Regions from separate parts of the Dechloromonas sp. ARDL1 genome, predicted to be linked through region 1. Evidence: riboswitches for the same ligand, from Rfam matches in the RefSeq annotation. Region 1 holds a riboswitch; each other region holds the start of a gene.

Region 1 (4,156 bases):
CGACGATGCGCTTGGCGGGGACCTTGAGGCGGACTTCCTGGCCAGTATCGTCCTTGAGGTTGAGGTCGGCGCGAGCCAGGCCGGCCAGGGCAAAACCCGAGAGCAGGATTGCGAGCTGGCCGATGGTCATGCGGGCTGCCATTCGTTCAGGGCGTCTGCCAGGCGCTGCCATTCGGTCGCATCGCCGGGCAGGCCGAAGCGGAGCAAGGGTTGCTGGTCGAAGCGGCGGGTCAGGATGGCGCGGCTGGCCAGGTGTTCGTGGAGTTCGCCGGCCTGGGCCGAGTTCAGCGTGGCGAACAGCGAAGTCGCCTTGACCTCGCCGAGCGGCGATAGCAAAGCCTGCAGGCGGTCGGCCTGTGTCTGCAGACGGCTGCGGGTGGCGTTTTGCCATGTCGTGTCGAGCAGCGCCTGGCGGGCTACCTCGCGGGATGGGCCGGGGATTGTCCACGGGCCCATGGATTCCTGCATGCGGTTCAGCAACTCGGGGGCGGCGAACACGAAGCCGACCCGCGCCCCGGCCAGGCCGAAGAATTTGCCGAGCGAGCGGAAGACGACGAGGTTGGGCGCCTCGTCGGTGCCGGCCAGCGGCGTCAGGCTTTGTTCGGGCGTGGCATCGATGAAGGCTTCGTCGACGATCAGCCAGCCGCCGCGTTTTTTCAGCTGCCGGGCGGCGTCGATCACCACCTCGACCGGATGGCGGTCGGCGGTCGGGTTGTTCGGATTGCACAGCAGGACGTAGGGCGTGATCGCCGCCAGCGCGCGGGGCAGCGTGGCATTCTGCAGGAAGCGGAGCTTGTGGCCGGCCTGGTGCCATGCTTGCGGATGCTCGGCATAGATGGGAGCGATGCAGGCGACCGCGGCCTTGGGCAGCAGGGCCGGGAGGCACTGGATGCCGGCCTGGGAGCCGGCCAGCGGCAACAGATTGGCGTTGCCGTAATAGGCCGTGGCGGCCGACTCCAGGCCATCGCCGGTTTCCGGCAGGCGCTGCCAGACCGAGGCAGGCAGGGCAGGGACCGGCCAGCCCTCCGGATTGATGCCGGTAGACAAGTCGAGCCAACGGTCGAGCGGAATGTCGTAGTGCGCTGCGGCTGCGCGCAGGCGGCCACCGTGTTCAAGCATGCAGGAATCCAATCACGAAAAAGACGGCCAGCCATAGCCACAGGCTGTGCCGGATCAGGGCGATGGCCCGGTCGAGGTCGGCCGCTACCGGGGCGGGGCCGGTGCCGAGCGGCGGGCGGATTTCCTCCTGCCCGTGGTAGATGGCGGCACCGCCGAGCAGGACACCGAGGCTGCCGGCACCGGCCGACATCACCGGCCCGGCATTCGGGCTTTCCCAGCCCGGTGCCTGGGCGCGCCAGCAGGCCAGCGCCTGCCGCGTCTTGCCGAGCAGGGCGTAGGTCAGCGCTGTCAGGCGAGCGGGTATCCAGTTCAAAAGGTCGTCGATGCGAGCCGCCGCCCAGCCGAAGCGATTGAAACGCTCGGTTCGGTAGCCCCACATCGCATCCAGCGTGTTGGCCAGCCGGAACAGCAGGGCGCCGGGGCCGCCGAGCAGCGCGAACCAGAACAGGGCGCCGAAGATGGCGTCGTTGCCGTTTTCCAGTACCGATTCCATGCCGGCCTTGGCGACGCCGGACTCGTCGAGTTGCGTCGTATCCCGCGACACCATCCAGCCGACACGCTGACGCGCCTCGTCGAGTCGCCCTGCGCGCAGCGGGCGGGCGACCGCCTCGGCATGTTCGGCCAGGCTGCGGGCGCCGAGCGCGAAATAGAGCAGCGCGACATCGACGGCGAACGCTGCGTGCGGGCGCAGCACGGCGGCCAAGGCGACGAAAGGCAGCACGACGAGCGCCCAGGCGGCGATGCCGGTCAGGCGGCTGCGTCGGTTGAAACGTTTCTCGACGGCGCCGGCCAGTTTGCCGAAACCGACCAGCGGGTGAAAACGGCGCGGCTCGCCGAGCAGGCGGTCGAGCACCACCGCCGCGAGGGCGGCCAGCGGCATGGCGAGCGCGCCGTCCGGCATCATTTCGGGAAGATGCCCCGCTGCTGGATATCGTCCTGCATGGCGGCCAGCGCCCCGGTCAGCGATTCCTGCCGGGTGGCGTCGGCCTGGCCCCACTGGTCGTAATAAAGCAGGTCGGCAATCGGCAGGCGCGGCAGCCAGCCGGCTTTTTCCAACTCCGGCTTGTCGTGGAAGTGGCTGACGTAGCCGATGCACAGGTAGGCGATGGGTACGATGTCGGCCGGCATGCCCAGCGCTTCCTGCAATTCCGGCTGGTTGAAGATGCTGACCCAGCCGACCCCCAGCCCCTCGGCGCGGGCCGCCAGCCACAGGTTCTGCACGGCGCACACGCTGCTGTACAGATCCATGGTCTTGATGTGGGTACGGCCGACGACGACCGGGCCGGTGCGTTCGCGGTCGCAGGTGATGCACAGGTTGACCGGCGATTCGACGATGCCTTCCAGCTTGAGCTTGCTGTAGGTTTCCCGTTTGCCCTCCGGGAACATCATCGCTGCTTCGGCATGGGCCTTGGCGAAGACGTCGCGCACCCGCTGCTTGACCTCGGGCGAACGGACGAGCAGGAAGTTCCACGGCTGCATGAAGCCGACCGAGGGGGCATGGTGGGCGGCCAGCATGACGCGGGCGAGCACCTCGTCGGGCACGGGGTCGGGCAGGAACTGGCCGCGCACGTCGCGACGGTTGAAAATGGTGCGATAGACGGCGGCGCGCTCGGCGTCCGAAAAGGCGTGGTCGTTCTGGTTTTCCATGAATTCCCCTTGTGGAAAAACGCTGGCTGCCTGTCCATGCAGCCTTGTTTCGTCCCCCGGCCGGTCTTCTGACTTGGATTCATCCGTTGCCGCGCCTTCCCGGCCGAAGCCAGTGGCAATGTGCGGCAAACGTCCTCCTTACAGCGTTGGGCACGTGGCGGAATCGCACCGCCTTCCCGATTCTCCGCCTGCATGAACAAGCGGCACCGAGAGACTTGAAGTGCGAAGGATAACAGGTCGAGGCGGGGTCGCGCGACGGCGGTCTTACGACAGGTCGAGAGCGAGGAAGGCGGTGCCGGGAACGGGGTTGTAGCTGACCGGCGGCGCCGGCGCGAAGCCCAGCGTTTCATACAATTGTCGCGCGGCCGCGAACTCGGGCAGCACATCGAGGCACATCGTCGCATAAGCGGCCTTCTTCGCTTCGTCGATCATCCGTTCGACCAGCATCCGGCCGATGTGGCGACCTCGGGCGGCGGGGCGGACGTATACCCGTTTCAATTCGCAGCGCCGGCCATCGACCCGACGCAGCGCGGCGCAGCCGACGACCGCGCCATCGTGCCAGGCGAGGAGGATGCGGCCATCGGGTTCGGCGTATTTTCCGGGCAAGTCGGCGAATTCCGCTGCGTAGTCCTGGTACGCCAGACTGACCGTCGGGCTGGCGACGTATTCCCGGAAGATGGCGGTCACTGCCTCAAGATCGGCCGGTATCGCGGCAGGCCGGATCGCAATGCCCTGCTGCAGCATGATCAGCGTGGCCAGTGCCTGCTCTCCGCGCTCGACCGGAACGAAGAGGTGGTCGTGAAAGGTGCCGGCAACCACGTTGCAGCTGATGTCCGCCTGCCCCAGCGCGCCGGCAAAGGCCGCAGTCAGGCCGACAGCCTGGAGGTCCGAATGAACCGTCAGGGTGATCCATGCCGCGCGAAACACAATGGCCAGCCCGGCTTCGACGGCCTGTTCCTCGGGCAGGATCACCGTGATGCCTTCGCTCTCGACAATCGTCGCCACGGGCTTGAGACCCGCCATGTCGCTGCCGTGCGGAACGACGCAGTAGGCATAGGTGCCGGCATGGAGCACCGGTTCCATCGAACGGATCAAGGTGGCGAGGTTTGAGATGGCGGTCGTCATGGTTTTCGGTTTTTGAACGGGGCTGCCGGTGCGGATCGTCGCACCGCCGTCGATTCGGGATTTTATCGCCGTGGCGCACCGCGCGCTTTATCGCGTATTGCCGGTCCAGCCCATCCCATTTCCGCGATAATCCACGTTTTTGTCTATTTGGCTCGCCATGCTCCGTTCTGCCCTGATGGTCCAGGGGACCACTTCCGATGCCGGAAAATCCACGCTGGTCGCTGCGCTATGCCGCATTCTCAAGCGCCGGGGCGTGCGCGTCGCG
Region 2 (4,156 bases), 590 kb from region 1:
TCGAAGGGGCCGAAGACCAGGCCGAGCTTGGGGCTGGTCTGCCCGGCCGAGGTGTCGCCGCCATTGCGCATGTTGAACTGGCCGGCCAGCGGCGTGACGCGGGCGTCGATCTGATCGCGGCGCAGGCCGAGCGTGCTGCGCAGCCAGCCCGTCCATTGCGTGCGGGCTTCGAGCAGGAAGGCGAGTGCCGTTTCGCGGATGCGGTCCTCGCGGATGGTGTTGGTCCGTTGCCGGTTCTCGGTGGCGTACAGGCCGACCGACGATATCCGGTCCTGGCGCAACTGGGCGCCGACGCTCAGCTCGGTGTCCTTCCATTGCGGGCCGAGGAACCAGCTGTGCCTGACCTGGCCGCCCCACAGGGTGCGCTCGTCGGCCTGTTCGTGCTGGTCGCCCTGCACGCCGCCGATGTAGCCGGAAGGATTGGCAAAGTAGTTCAGGCCGTAGTCGACGACGTAGAGATTGAGCTTGCTGGCGCCGGCATCGGTGGTGCGCGTCCAGTCGCCGGACAGGCTGTGGCGGTGCGTGCGGCCGCCATCCTTGGCGGACAGGGCGCCGTAGCGGCCGATTTCGCCGCGGCTGATGGCGCGTTCCGGTACGTGTTCGGTGGCCGTCCAATCGGCCTTGTAGGCCATGCCGGTCAGGCTGAAGCCGTTGGCTGCGGTGCCCGAGGTCAGGCGCAGCACGCCGTTGTATTTCTGCAGGTTCTGCGGCTGCTCCCAGGGGCCATCGTAGCCGCTCGTTTCAAAGGCGCCGAGCAGGTTGATATCCCCCAGGCTGTGCCCGCCGGCGGCCAGCAGGCGGCGGAAATTGCGCTGGCCCATGCCGAGTTCGACGAAGCTGTGGTCGAGCTTGCGCAGATAGTCGATGCGGGCGCCGCCGGTGGTGGCGAAGTCGCCGTCCTCGGCGGCATAGACCCCCTTGCGGTACTGGATGCCGCCGATCAGCTCGGGAATCAGGAAATTGAGATCCATGTAGCCCTGGCCGTGGGCGTGGCTGACCATGTTGACCGGCATGCCCATGACGTGGGTGGCGAAATCGCTGCCGTGGTCGAGATTGAAGCCGCGCAGGAAATACTGGTTGGCCTTGCCGTCGCCGGAGTGCTGGGTGACGATCATGCCGGGCACCGTTTCCAGCGCCTCGGCCGGGCGTAGCAAGGGGCGGTTGGCGAGTTGCCGGGCGGTGACGGTGCCTTCGGTCGCCGAATCGGCAACGCCGGTCAGGTCCTGGCGGCCACTGCTGACGGTGATTTCCTGCAAGATCGGCGCGCCGGCGGCGTGGGCGGTGCCGAAGCCGGCCAGGGCGGCCAGGGTGGTGGGAAGCAACAAGGGATGCTGCATGGTGAAACTCCATCGAACGACCGCCCGCATTCCCGCAGACGGTCCGTTGCATTCGCTGCCGCACGGGGCGGACAGCACGAAGCGACAGGCCGGTCTCCGGGCTGGCAAGTCTTGACGCACCGCCTTCCCAGGTTTTCACCCAGTGGCCTGATGGTGCATCCGCACTCGCTTACCGTTGCGGGGGCAGCCGGGGCATTGCGATCGCATGGATCGCGCACCCCGTTCCCGTTTCACCCGACACCATATGGCGGCGGGCACCTGTTGCGTGTTTCCGGCTGACTGCGCGTCGCGTCCTGCCGCCGGAAGGGCAGGCGCTGAAGAATTACGATTTGCTAGCTTCGCTCAACACCGCCTTGCCGGTCTTCGGGTTGTGGAAGCTTTGCCGACCCGGTCGTGGCCACTGCCGGCCTGTTGTGCGCCGTCAGTAAGGCCAGCTTCGACAGGTGCACCGCAGCACGTTCGATGCCAAGGCCGAGCAGCATGCCGGCTGGGCAAATGTGTCATGGCCTTGCCTGGCGGAAGCCTTGTCGGCGATCCCAGTCGACGTAGAACAGGCGTGTCTGCTCGGCGGCAAAAACAAAACGTCGCTCCCCGCCCACGGCGACGACGCTTTCGCCGTTTGTGAAATCGAGTTCCGGTTCGCGGCCGGTGCGGTTGTTCACCACCAGCGGCACGCCGGTTTCTGCACTGCGTTCTTCCCACGCGCTACCCGGCCCCATGCCATCCACCGGCGGCCAGTTGCTGGGCGCGAGCAGGATGGCGGCACCTTGCTCGCGCAGGCGGGCCGCTGGTTCGGGTTTGTAGGTATCGGCACAGATCAGTACGCCGACGGGGATGCCATCGATGATGAAGGGCGCTGCATCGCTACCCGCCGTCGACCAGCTTTCAACGCTGCCGACCGGGCGCTGCTTGCGATAGGTGCCGCGCAGCTTGCCATCGCGGTCGATGACGGCGACGCTGTTGTGCAGCTTGTCGCTTTTGGCATCGCGCTCGGCAAAGCCGATGAACAGTGCTATCCGGTTGTCGCGGGCGATGGCGGCCAGCTTGCCCATCCAGGCGTCGGGATAGGGCGCGATCCAGTCGGTGCCGATGCGCTTGGCGAAGTTGTAGCCGGTTTCGGCCAGTTCGGGCGTGACAATCCAGTCGGCTCCTTGGCCAATCGCCTCGCGGATGCCGGCTTCGATGCGGCGGCGGTTGTCGGCGATGTCACCCGGGACCGGATCGAGGTGGAGCAGGGCGAGGCGCAGGGATTCCCCGGCTTTGGCCGGTGCCGTGTCGGTCGCGGCGAAGCGCTGGCTGCCGGGCAGGAAGAAACCGTTCTGCTTGCCCAGCGCGGCGACGACGGCCTCGTAGCTGGCCTTGCCGATCAGTTCCCCGATCCGGCTGTGGCCGCCGGTGTAGCTGGCCTGAGGCCCCTGGGTACCGGAAACGACGATGATGCTGTCGGTGCCGGTTCCGGTCGCCTGCGCCGTCGGCGTATAGGTGCTGGGCACCTGCAGGTCTTGCAGGGCGGCCGTCTTGCCCTCGGTGATCGTGATCAGGGCGCGGGACAGCGCAGCGTCGGTGAGGCGGATGTTGGTCAGGACCAACAGGTTGATGGTGCCGGCCGGTTCGCTGCCTTCGATGTAGGTGCCGGCATCGACGCCCGTGCGGATGGCATTGGACTTGGTGCCGGCCGTGGCCAGTACGGTGACGGTCAGCGGGCCGTGGCGCCGGGTCACAACCGCCAGATTGTCCATGTCGGCGGCGGTAGCCATGTGGGCGACGGCCGATTTATCCAGGTGCAGGCGGCGCGCCGTCCCGGCATGGATGTATTCGCTGTAAGCCTTGCCCCCGCGGCCATCGCGGCCCATGAACTCAATGCCCAGCTTGTGCCAAAGTTGCGGGTGGCCGGCGTGGTTGATCGCGGCGCGGGCATCAAGCAGGCCGTCGGACGTGGAGAGCGTTCGGCGTGCCTCGGGGAGGCGGACGATCAGCACTTTTTCCCAGTAACCATCGCGTTCGCCGCGTTGAATACTGGCTTCGGCCCGGACTTCGGACGGCAGGTCGATGTCGCCGGCCCTGGCCGTGACGATCAGGCAGAGCAGGCCGTACAGGGCCAGGCGGCACAGGGTTTTCATCGGACTGGCTTCAGAATTCGAGGCCGGGCATGGCCTTGATGCCGCTTTGGAAGGCATGCTTTTCCATGCCGATGTCGCTTACCGTGTCGGCGGCATCGCGCAGGGCTTGGGGAGCGGCGCGGCCGGTGATGACGACGTGCTGCATCAGGGGGCGCGCCAGCAGCTTGGCGATGACGGCCTCGAGATCGAGCCAGCTGTACTTGAAGGCGTAGGTCATTTCGTCGAGCACGACGAGGCCGATCTCCGGATTGCTCAAATGGCCGCAGGCCACTTCCCAGGCGGCCTGTGCGGCCCGCGCATCGCGCTCCTTGTCCTGGGTTTCCCAAGTGAAGCCCTCGCCGCCGACGTGCCATTGCACATCCGGCTGGCGGCGGAAGAACGCTTCCTCGCCCGTATCCGAGCGGCCCTTGACGAACTGGACGACGCCGACTTTCAGGCCATGGCCCAAGGCGCGGGCGACGACGCCGAAGGCCGCGCTCGACTTGCCCTTGCCGTTGCCGGTGTTGATCACCAGCACGCCGCGCTCTTCCTGCGCTGCCGCGATCTTGTCATCGACGACGGCTTTCTTTTTCTGCATGCGTTGTTCGTGGGTCACGGTCATTTTTCTATTCCGGGATGAAGCAGCGATGGCCGCGATCTTCGATCTGCCGCAGGCCGTAGCCGTAGAGTTCGGACAGCGTTGCCGCCGTCAGGATGTTG
Region 3 (4,156 bases), 1.4 Mb from region 1:
AAGCCGAAATCATCGACTTCGCCTGGCGCTACGACCCGCAGGCTTTCCATCTCGACGCCAACGCGGCGGCCGATTCGCCATATGGCGGGCTGATCGCCAGCGGCTTCCAGAGCCTGGCCATCTGCTTCCGCCTCTTCATCCAGTCCGGCGTGCTGGCCGAATCGAGCATGGGGTCGCCGGGCATCGACGAATTGCGCTGGCTGGCGCCGGTGCGGCCGGGCGATACCCTGCACAGTGAAATCGAGGTGCTGGAAGTACGGCCCTCGAATTCCAAGCCGGATCGCGGCATTGCCCGCTTGAAGTATCACGCGATCAATCAGCGTGGCGAAGTCGTGCTGTCCTTCATCGTCAATCACTTGCTCCGTCGCAAGACGGGCTAGGCGAATCGCCCCGCAGCTTGGCCGCGTTTCAAGCGTTGGGCAGTTGCGCGAAATCCGTGAAGTCGCCGCTGCCGATGGATACGTTGATCCGTTCGACCCGGGCATGGGCCGGGCCGCGCTGCGCCCAGGCAATCAGCTTGAGGACCGCCTCCTCTTCGCCGGCCAGCATGGCCTCGACATCGCCGCTGCCAAGATTGCGAACCCAGCCATTGACCCTCAGGGCGCGAGCCTGTTCCAACATCGACCAACGATAACCGACCCCTTGCACCCGCCCCTCGATGCGTAGGTGACGCGCAATACTCCCCATCTCCATCGCCTCCGTTTTCCGCCAATTCATCAATGGAATCATTATATTAGGGAATAACGAAACTGCGACAGATCAAGGATTGTCCAATAGACTAACGCAACAATGATCCTCCCGACCCAAGCGCCACGCCCATGAAAAAACTGCTGCCCATCCTGCTCGCCTTGTTCGTCAGCGCACCGGCCTTCAGCCAGCCCACCAGCCACGACCGGCCGATCCATGACGCGGCAAGAACCGGAACCGGAGCCGAAGTCAGCAAGTTGCTCGCGGCCGACCCCAAGCAACGCGACGTTCGCACAGAACTCGGCTCGACGCCGCTGCATCTTGCAGCCATGAACCCGGACACCAGTGCGCTCAAGGTGCTGATCGCCGCCAAGGCGGACCCCAATGCGCGCGACAACGAAGGGGCAACGCCTTTGCACATGGCGGCCTACGGCAGCCGCACGACGCACACGCAACTGCTGCTCGAGGCCGGCGCCGACCCGCTGGCCAAGACGGACAACGGTCGTGACGCCGGCTCCATGGCACGCAAGGTCAAGGCCGACGAAACCGCCGGCATCATCTCGCTGTGGATACTCAAGGGCTGCAAGGCGGGCAAGCCATGCTGAAGCGTTTCGCCCTGCTGCTGGCGTTGCTCTGCGCCAAGATCGCCGCCGCCCAGCCCCTGCCGGTCATCGAGGTCTATACGCCGACGGTCTGCCTGGCCTGCATCGAATGGGCCGAGCATCTGCGCCAGAACGGCTTCACCGTGAAAGTGACGCAGACGGACGACATGGAAGCCGTCAAACGCCGCCTGAAAGTACCGCGTGACCTGGAGGCCGTACCGACCGGCCTGGTAGCCGGCTACTTCATTGAAGGCCATGTGCACGCCGACCAGATCAAGGAATTGCTCGCCGAAAAACCGAAGGCGCTGGGCCTGGCGGTTCCCGGCCTGCCGCTCGGCGCGCCCGGCCGCGAATTCTCCAGCCCGACCTGCGAAACGGCCTGCACCGTGCTGGAAAAGGACAGCGCCGTCGCCCCCCGCGTGCGGCGCGAGTTCTACGAAACCCTGCTGGTTAAGAAGGACGGCAAGACCTCCATCTACGCCCGGCACTGAGCCGCGCCGGGCGGTTTGCCAGCCACGCACGCGGCGAAAAGCTTTATCCCCCAGAAAGTTTCAGAGTAGAATCAGTGCAGTTTTAGGTGCCTGACCTCACAGTCGTGGGGCAGGTGAAACGGGAAGCCGGTGATGCTGCGCAAGCAGACAGTCCGGCGCAGCCCCCGCTGCTGTAGGCCTGACGACTCCACCCCACGCCACTGTGCGCATCGCATGGGAAGGCCGGTGGAGAAGATTGAAGGCGAGCCAGAAGACCGGCCTGAAACCAATGTCGTGCCATTTCTCCGGGGTAAAGGGAAAGGTGCAGTTGGCTTGCCGTTGCTTATCCACTCCGGGTACACGCCGCCATCCGTCCCGCATCCGTCATATCCCCCTTGGCATGTTTCGATGTTTGCTGAGGGATGAATCATGCACATCATGGAAGGTTTTTTGCCGGTCGAGCATGCCGTGGGCTGGAGCCTGGCGGCGGTGCCTTTCGTCGCCTACGGCATCCATTCGGTCAATCGCCGGCTGCGCGAGCATCCGGAACTGCGCATGCTGCTCGGCGTCGCCGCCGCCTTTTCCTTCGTTCTGTCCGCCCTGAAATTGCCGTCGCTGACCGGCAGCTCATCGCACCCGACCGGCACCGGGCTGGGCGCCATCTTGTTCGGACCGGCGGCGATGGCGCCGATCGGCTTCGTCGTCCTGCTCTTCCAGGCCCTGCTGTTGGCCCACGGCGGACTGACCACGCTGGGCGCCAACCTGTTCTCGCTGGCCGTCGTCGGCCCCCTCGTCGCGGCTGGCGTGTTCCGGCTCGCCACCGCCTGCCGCGCCTCGTGCAGCGTCGCCGTCTTTCTCGCCGCCTGCCTGGCCGACCTGATGACCTACGTCACCACCGCAGGCCAGCTGGCTTTCGCCTTCCCCGACCCCATCAGCGGTTTTGTCGGCGCCTTCGTCAAGTTCGCCGGCATTTTCGCGCTCACCCAGATTCCGCTGGCGATCAGCGAAGGACTGCTCACCGTACTGATCTTCAACGCCCTGCGCCGCTTCAATGCGCAGGAACTGCTGGCGCTGCGGCTGTCCGGACCAGGCGGAGTCAAAGCATGAAGCCGAGAACCATCCTGCTGCTGCTCGGGGTCGTGCTGCTCACCGCCCTCCCCCTGTGGCTGGTGCAAAAGCCGGACCCGGACGCCGAATTGTTCGGCGGCTCCGACACCCAGGGCCAACAGGCCATCGGCGAACTGGCGCCGAACTACCGCCCCTGGTTCGAATCCATCCTGACGCCGCCGGGCAAGGAGATCGAGTCGCTGCTGTTCGCGCTGCAGGCGGCGCTGGGCGCCGGCATCATCGGCTACTGGCTCGGGGTGTCGGTCACCCGCGAGAAGTACCGGCGCGCCGCCGAAAAGGGTGACGATGCACCTTGAGCACGCCGCCTGCGTCAGCCGCTGGCGGCCGGTCTCGCCGGTCGCCAAGGGGCTGTTTGCGCTGGCCGGCGTGGTTGCGGCATTTGCCGCGCCGACGCCGGGCGGCGCGCTGGCGGTCGCCGGCCTGCTGTTCGCCGTCACCCGCCTGGCTGCCGGCGTTCCCATCCCGACCTATCTGCGGGCGGCGGCAGCGCCCCTTCTCTTTCTCGCCCTGAGCAGCCTGTCGCTCGCCTTGTCGCTGGGCAGCGTCGACGGCGGCGGGCTGGCACTGACCCGAGCACCCGACGCCGGAGCGCAGCTCGGGCAGGTGGGCAGCCGTTCGCTGGCCGCGCTCGCTGCATTGTTGCTGCTGGTCCTGACGACGCCGCTACCGGACCTGATCGACCTGCTCCGCCGCCTGAAAACCCCGGCGCTACTGCTCGACCTGACAGTGCTCGGCTACCGCATGCTGTCGGTTTTCTCGGCGACGGTGCATGACACGGTGACCGCGCAGACGGCGCGTCTCGGCTACGCCACGCGTCGCCATGCCTGGCGTTCGCTGGGCGGACTGATCGCCAATCTCGCCGTGCAGGTCTGGCAACGCGCCCAGGCGCTGCATGTCGCCGCACAGGCCCGCAACAGCGACGGACCGCTGCGCTTCATGGCGCGAACCTTCCCGCACGCCCGGCGCGACAGCCTGCTGGCACTCGCCGGCGGGACGCTGCTCATCATGATCGGGCAACTGGCATGACGCTGCCGCGCGACGACATCCTGCTGCAATTCGAGCAGGTAGCCTTTCGCTATGCCGACGGCAACACCGGCCTGGACGGCTGTTCGCTGGACATCCTGCGCGGCAGCCGCAATGCGCTGCTCGGCGCCAACGGCTCGGGCAAGACAACCCTGTTCCAGCATGCCAACGGCCTGTTGCGCCCGACCAGCGGCACAGTGCGCTATGCCGGCCAGCCGGTCGACTACGGGCGCAACGGACTGCGCG
Region 4 (4,156 bases), 800 kb from region 1:
CCGAGCCGGCGCAGGAGGTCTTGCGTCAGGAAATGCTCGACAACCTGGTAGCCGTCAACGAGGTGCTGACGCTGATGGCCGAAGGAAAGGTGCGCGAGGCCGGCGAGGTGGCGGAAGCCAAGCTCGGCGTCTCGGCCATGGGCAAGCACCGCAGCAAGCCTTTCGACGCTCGTCCCGGTCCGCACATGCCGCCGGCCATGCACGGTATCGGCATGGATGGTCACAAGGCGGTCAGCGAATTTGCCGCCGTCGCCAAGACCGGCGATCGCGACAAGGCGCTGGCCCAGTTACCCAAACTGACCGCGGCCTGTGTCGGCTGCCATTTTTCGTACCGTACGCGATGAAATACCATGATCTGCGCGACTTCATGTCGCAACTGGAAAAGACCGGCGATCTGAAGCGTATCGGCATGCCGGTCGATACCCATCTCGAAATGACCGAGATCGGCGACCGCGTGCTGCGCGCCGGCGGGCCGGCGCTGCTGTTCGAGAAGCCGACGACGCAGGGCCGGGCGCATGATATTCCGGTGCTCGCCAACCTGTTCGGCACGCCGCAGCGCGTGGCGCTGGGCATGGGCGAGGAATCGGTGCTGGCGCTGCGCGAGGTCGGCAAGTTGCTGGCCTATCTCAAGGAGCCGGAACCACCCAAGGGCCTGAAGGACGCCTGGGAGAAGCTGCCCATCCTCAAGCAGGTGCTCAACATGGCGCCGAAGAGGGTGTCGAATGCGCCGTGCCAGGAGGTGGTGTGGGAGGGCAAGGACGTCGACTTGTCGCGCCTGCCCATCCAGCACTGCTGGCCGGGCGACATCGCGCCGCTGATCACCTGGGGCCTGGTCGTCACGCGCGGGCCGCACAAGACCCGCCAGAACCTCGGCATCTACCGCCAGCAGGTGTTGGGGCCGAACAAGGTGATCATGCGCTGGCTGGCGCATCGCGGCGGCGCGCTCGATTTCCGCGACCACCAGCTGGCCAACCCGGGGCAACCGTTCCCGGTGGCCGTGGTGCTTGGTTGCGATCCGGCGACCATCCTCGGTGCCGTGACGCCGGTGCCAGATTCGCTGTCCGAATACCAGTTCGCTGGCCTGTTGCGCGGCGGCAAGACAGAGCTCACCCAGTGTCTCGGCTCGACCTTGCAGGTGCCGGCCTCGGCCGAGATCGTCCTCGAAGGCGTGATCAACCCCGGCGAGATGGCCATGGAAGGCCCTTATGGCGACCACACCGGCTACTACAACGAGCAGGCCGAGTTCCCGGTATTCACCATCGAGCGCATCACCATGCGCCGCAATCCGATCTACCACAGCACCTACACCGGCAAGCCGCCCGACGAGCCGGCCGTGCTCGGCGTCGCGCTCAACGAGGTCTTCGTGCCGCTGTTGCAGAAGCAGTACCCGGAAATTGTCGATTTCTACCTGCCGCCCGAGGGCTGCTCGTACCGCATGGCCATCGTCAGTATCAAGAAGCAGTACCCCGGCCACGCCAAGCGCATCATGTTCGGCATCTGGAGCTTCCTGCGCCAGTTCATGTACACCAAGACCATCATCGTCGTGGACGACGACATCGACATCCGTGACTGGAAGGAAGTGGTCTGGGCGATGACGACGCGCATGGACGCGACGCGCGACACGACGCTGGTCGACAACACGCCCATCGACTACCTCGACTTCGCTTCGCCGGTCGCCGGTCTCGGCTCCAAGATGGGGCTGGATGCGACCAACAAGTGGCCGGGTGAGACGAATCGCGAGTGGGGGCGGCCCATTGTCATGGATGACGACGTCAAAAAACGCGTCGATGCCATGTGGCAGGAACTAGATATTTAGGACGAATTGACCCGCTGTTCGGGGCTTTGAGAGAATCCGCCCTCCTGTTGGAATCGAAATACGGAACACGGTGCGAATCCGTGGCGGGCCCGCCGCTGTAACCGGGGACGAAGACTGCACGGTCGCCAGACCAGCCACTTGCGAGGCTTACCTCGCCGGGAAGGCGCAGCGCTTCGGCTGATCCGGAAGCCAGAAGACGATTCGATTCCTGACTGGAGCCAAGGCAAGGGCTCCGGCTGAGCGCATGTGACAAGCGTGTACTCAGCCGGGGCCCTTTTTGTTTTTGTCTTCCCGAGGAGTGGAAAATGTCCCAGATCGTTTCTCAAGTCGCACCCGGCACCATTGAAACCCAGGCCAGCGCCACGCTGCAGGCACAGCCGGCCATCCCGACCATCGCCATTCGCAAGCGCTGCAATCCGGATGGTATCGGCCTCTCGCACTATGTGCTGATGGACCGGAAGGCGGCTAAATGACCGCGGCACTGCCCCAGGGGGCGACGCGCCCCCCGCATTTCCAGCCCGTGGACATCGGGCACGCGACCTACGCCGCGCTGACCGACCCGGATACCGCATTCTGGGCGCTGGTCGACAAGAACAAGGTCGGTGCGGGACTCGATCCGGCGACGCTCGCCGCCTATCGCGAAAAAGCCGAGGGATTCCGCCAGGAACTGCATGCCCTGCGCTTCGCCCTGAAGCCCTCCGGCGTTTATTTGAACCCGACCGAGCGCTGCAATCTCGACTGCACCTACTGCTACTTGCCCGATAGCCAGCGCAGCGCCGGCAGGCACATGCCGGTCGGCACCCTGCTCACCTCGCTGGGCAAGTTGCGCGACTACTTCCGCTCGGTGATGCCGGAAGGCCGCAAGCCGCGCGCCATCTTCCACGGCGCCGAGCCGCTGATGAATCGGGCCGCCGTTTTCGCAGCGATCGATGTTTTCAGGGACGATTTCGTCTTCGGCGTGCAGACCAACGGCACCTTGCTCGACGACGCGGCGCTCGATTTCCTGACTTCGCGCAATGTCAGCATCGGCCTGTCGCTCGACGGCCCGGCGGCGGAGATCACCGACGCCACCCGGCTGACCTGGGGCGGCAAGAGCGTGCACGCCAAGGTGCTGCGGGCGATGGAAAAATTGCGCGGTTACGGCTCGTGGAGCGTCATCACGACCTGCACGACCGAGAACCTGCCTTACCTGACCGATATGGTCGAGTTGTTCCACGCCCATGAAGTACCGACCTGCATGCTCAACACCGTACGCTGCACGCTGCCCGGGGCACGCGGTGTCAAGCCGGCCGACGGTGAATTGGCCAAGGCCTTCTTTGCCGCGCTGGACCGCACCCACGCCTTGTACCGGGAAACCGGCCGCAAACTGATGGTCGCCAACTTCGCCAATATCCTGATCGGTATCCTGGCCCCGACGGCGCGTCGCCTGATGTGCGACATTTCGCCCTGCGGCGGTGGTCGTGCCTTTTTCGCACTGGCTGCCGACGGCAGCCTCTATCCGTGCAGCGAGTTCATCGGCCTGCCGCGCTTCAACGGCGGCAACCTGCTGACCGGTGGCGTCGAGGCGGCATTGGATTCAGCTGCCTTCCGCGAAGTGACGAGCCGTGATGTCGACCGTTTCAGCCCCTGCGGCGATTGCGCGATCCGTCATTTCTGCGGTTCGCCGTGCCCGGCTGAAGCCTTCGAGATGAACGGCGGCATGGACAGGACCGGCGCCTTCTGCGAGTTCTACAAGGAGCAGGTCAATTACGCCCTGCGCCTGATCGCCGACGCCAGGGCCGACGATTTTCTGTGGGATGGCTGGGACGAGGGAACGGAGACCGTTTTCGCGATGGGTTGAGCCGTGGCGGGCGGGCGCTTAATATGGTGCTTTTCTCAGCCATCTGGCATCACCCACCATGCATGCCCGTCTTGTCATCACCCCGACTGATCTGACCGACCTGAGCCACGTCGAGGCCTTTCTCGACCTGCTCGATCACTACGCTCGTGATCCGATGGGTGGCGGCGATGGTCTTTCAGCGTACGCCAAGATCCATCTGGTCGACACCCTGAAGGCGGTGCCCGGCTTCCATGGCGCGTTGGCCTGGCTGGATGGCGAGGCAGTCGGCATGATCGACTGCTTTGCCGGCTTTTCCACCTTCGCGGCCATGCCGCTGCTCAATGTTCACGATCTCATCGTGCGCGCAGGACACCGTGGGCGCGGGATCGGCCAGGCTTTGCTGGCCTGGGCCGAAACGCGCGCCCGGGAACTCAGTTGCTGCAAGCTGACGCTGGAGGTTCTTTCCAGCAACATGCGGGCGATGGCCTCCTATCGGCGGGCGGGTTTCGCGCCCTACGTGC

The links. A riboswitch is a leader RNA that binds a small molecule or an ion and turns the genes downstream of it on or off. The one in region 1 is predicted to bind cobalamin.
Region 2: it holds a riboswitch for cobalamin, as region 1 does, so the genes downstream of both, AB6Q56_RS19975 (TonB-dependent receptor) here and bluB (5,6-dimethylbenzimidazole synthase) in region 1, are expected to answer to the same signal.
Region 3: it holds a riboswitch for cobalamin, as region 1 does, so the genes downstream of both, AB6Q56_RS10170 (energy-coupling factor ABC transporter permease) here and bluB (5,6-dimethylbenzimidazole synthase) in region 1, are expected to answer to the same signal.
Region 4: it holds a riboswitch for cobalamin, as region 1 does, so the genes downstream of both, cbpA (modified peptide precursor CbpA) here and bluB (5,6-dimethylbenzimidazole synthase) in region 1, are expected to answer to the same signal.

What each region holds. Positions count from the first base shown of each region.
Region 1 covers NZ_CP168939.1:3,447,629-3,451,784, reverse strand. Annotated here, with positions in the region: gene AB6Q56_RS17130 (cobalamin-binding protein) at 1-142, opposite strand, end outside; gene cobD (threonine-phosphate decarboxylase CobD) at 127-1,119, opposite strand; gene cbiB (adenosylcobinamide-phosphate synthase CbiB) at 1,112-2,020, opposite strand; gene bluB (5,6-dimethylbenzimidazole synthase) at 2,020-2,766, opposite strand; cobalamin riboswitch at 2,808-2,992, opposite strand; gene AB6Q56_RS17110 (ACT domain-containing protein) at 3,031-3,891, opposite strand; gene AB6Q56_RS17105 (cobyric acid synthase) at 4,049-4,156, shown strand, end outside.
Region 2 covers NZ_CP168939.1:4,035,639-4,039,794, forward strand. Annotated here, with positions in the region: gene AB6Q56_RS19975 (TonB-dependent receptor) at 1-1,337, opposite strand, end outside; cobalamin riboswitch at 1,408-1,614, opposite strand; gene AB6Q56_RS19980 (adenosylcobinamide amidohydrolase) at 1,838-3,457, opposite strand; gene cobO (cob(I)yrinic acid a,c-diamide adenosyltransferase) at 3,468-4,058, opposite strand; gene AB6Q56_RS19990 (ABC transporter ATP-binding protein) at 4,063-4,156, opposite strand, start outside.
Region 3 covers NZ_CP168939.1:2,065,074-2,069,229, forward strand. Annotated here, with positions in the region: gene AB6Q56_RS10150 (MaoC family dehydratase) at 1-380, shown strand, start outside; gene AB6Q56_RS10155 (acylphosphatase) at 409-717, opposite strand; gene AB6Q56_RS10160 (ankyrin repeat domain-containing protein) at 819-1,292, shown strand; gene AB6Q56_RS10165 (DUF411 domain-containing protein) at 1,286-1,780, shown strand; cobalamin riboswitch at 1,848-2,057, shown strand; gene AB6Q56_RS10170 (energy-coupling factor ABC transporter permease) at 2,189-2,866, shown strand; gene AB6Q56_RS10175 (energy-coupling factor ABC transporter substrate-binding protein) at 2,863-3,183, shown strand; gene cbiQ (cobalt ECF transporter T component CbiQ) at 3,173-3,913, shown strand; gene AB6Q56_RS10185 (energy-coupling factor ABC transporter ATP-binding protein) at 3,910-4,156, shown strand, end outside.
Region 4 covers NZ_CP168939.1:4,243,653-4,247,808, forward strand. Annotated here, with positions in the region: gene AB6Q56_RS20995 (cytochrome C) at 1-344, shown strand, start outside; gene ubiD (4-hydroxy-3-polyprenylbenzoate decarboxylase) at 341-1,816, shown strand; cobalamin riboswitch at 1,830-2,033, shown strand; gene cbpA (modified peptide precursor CbpA) at 2,122-2,289, shown strand; gene cbpB (peptide-modifying radical SAM enzyme CbpB) at 2,286-3,656, shown strand; gene AB6Q56_RS21015 (GNAT family N-acetyltransferase) at 3,715-4,156, shown strand, end outside.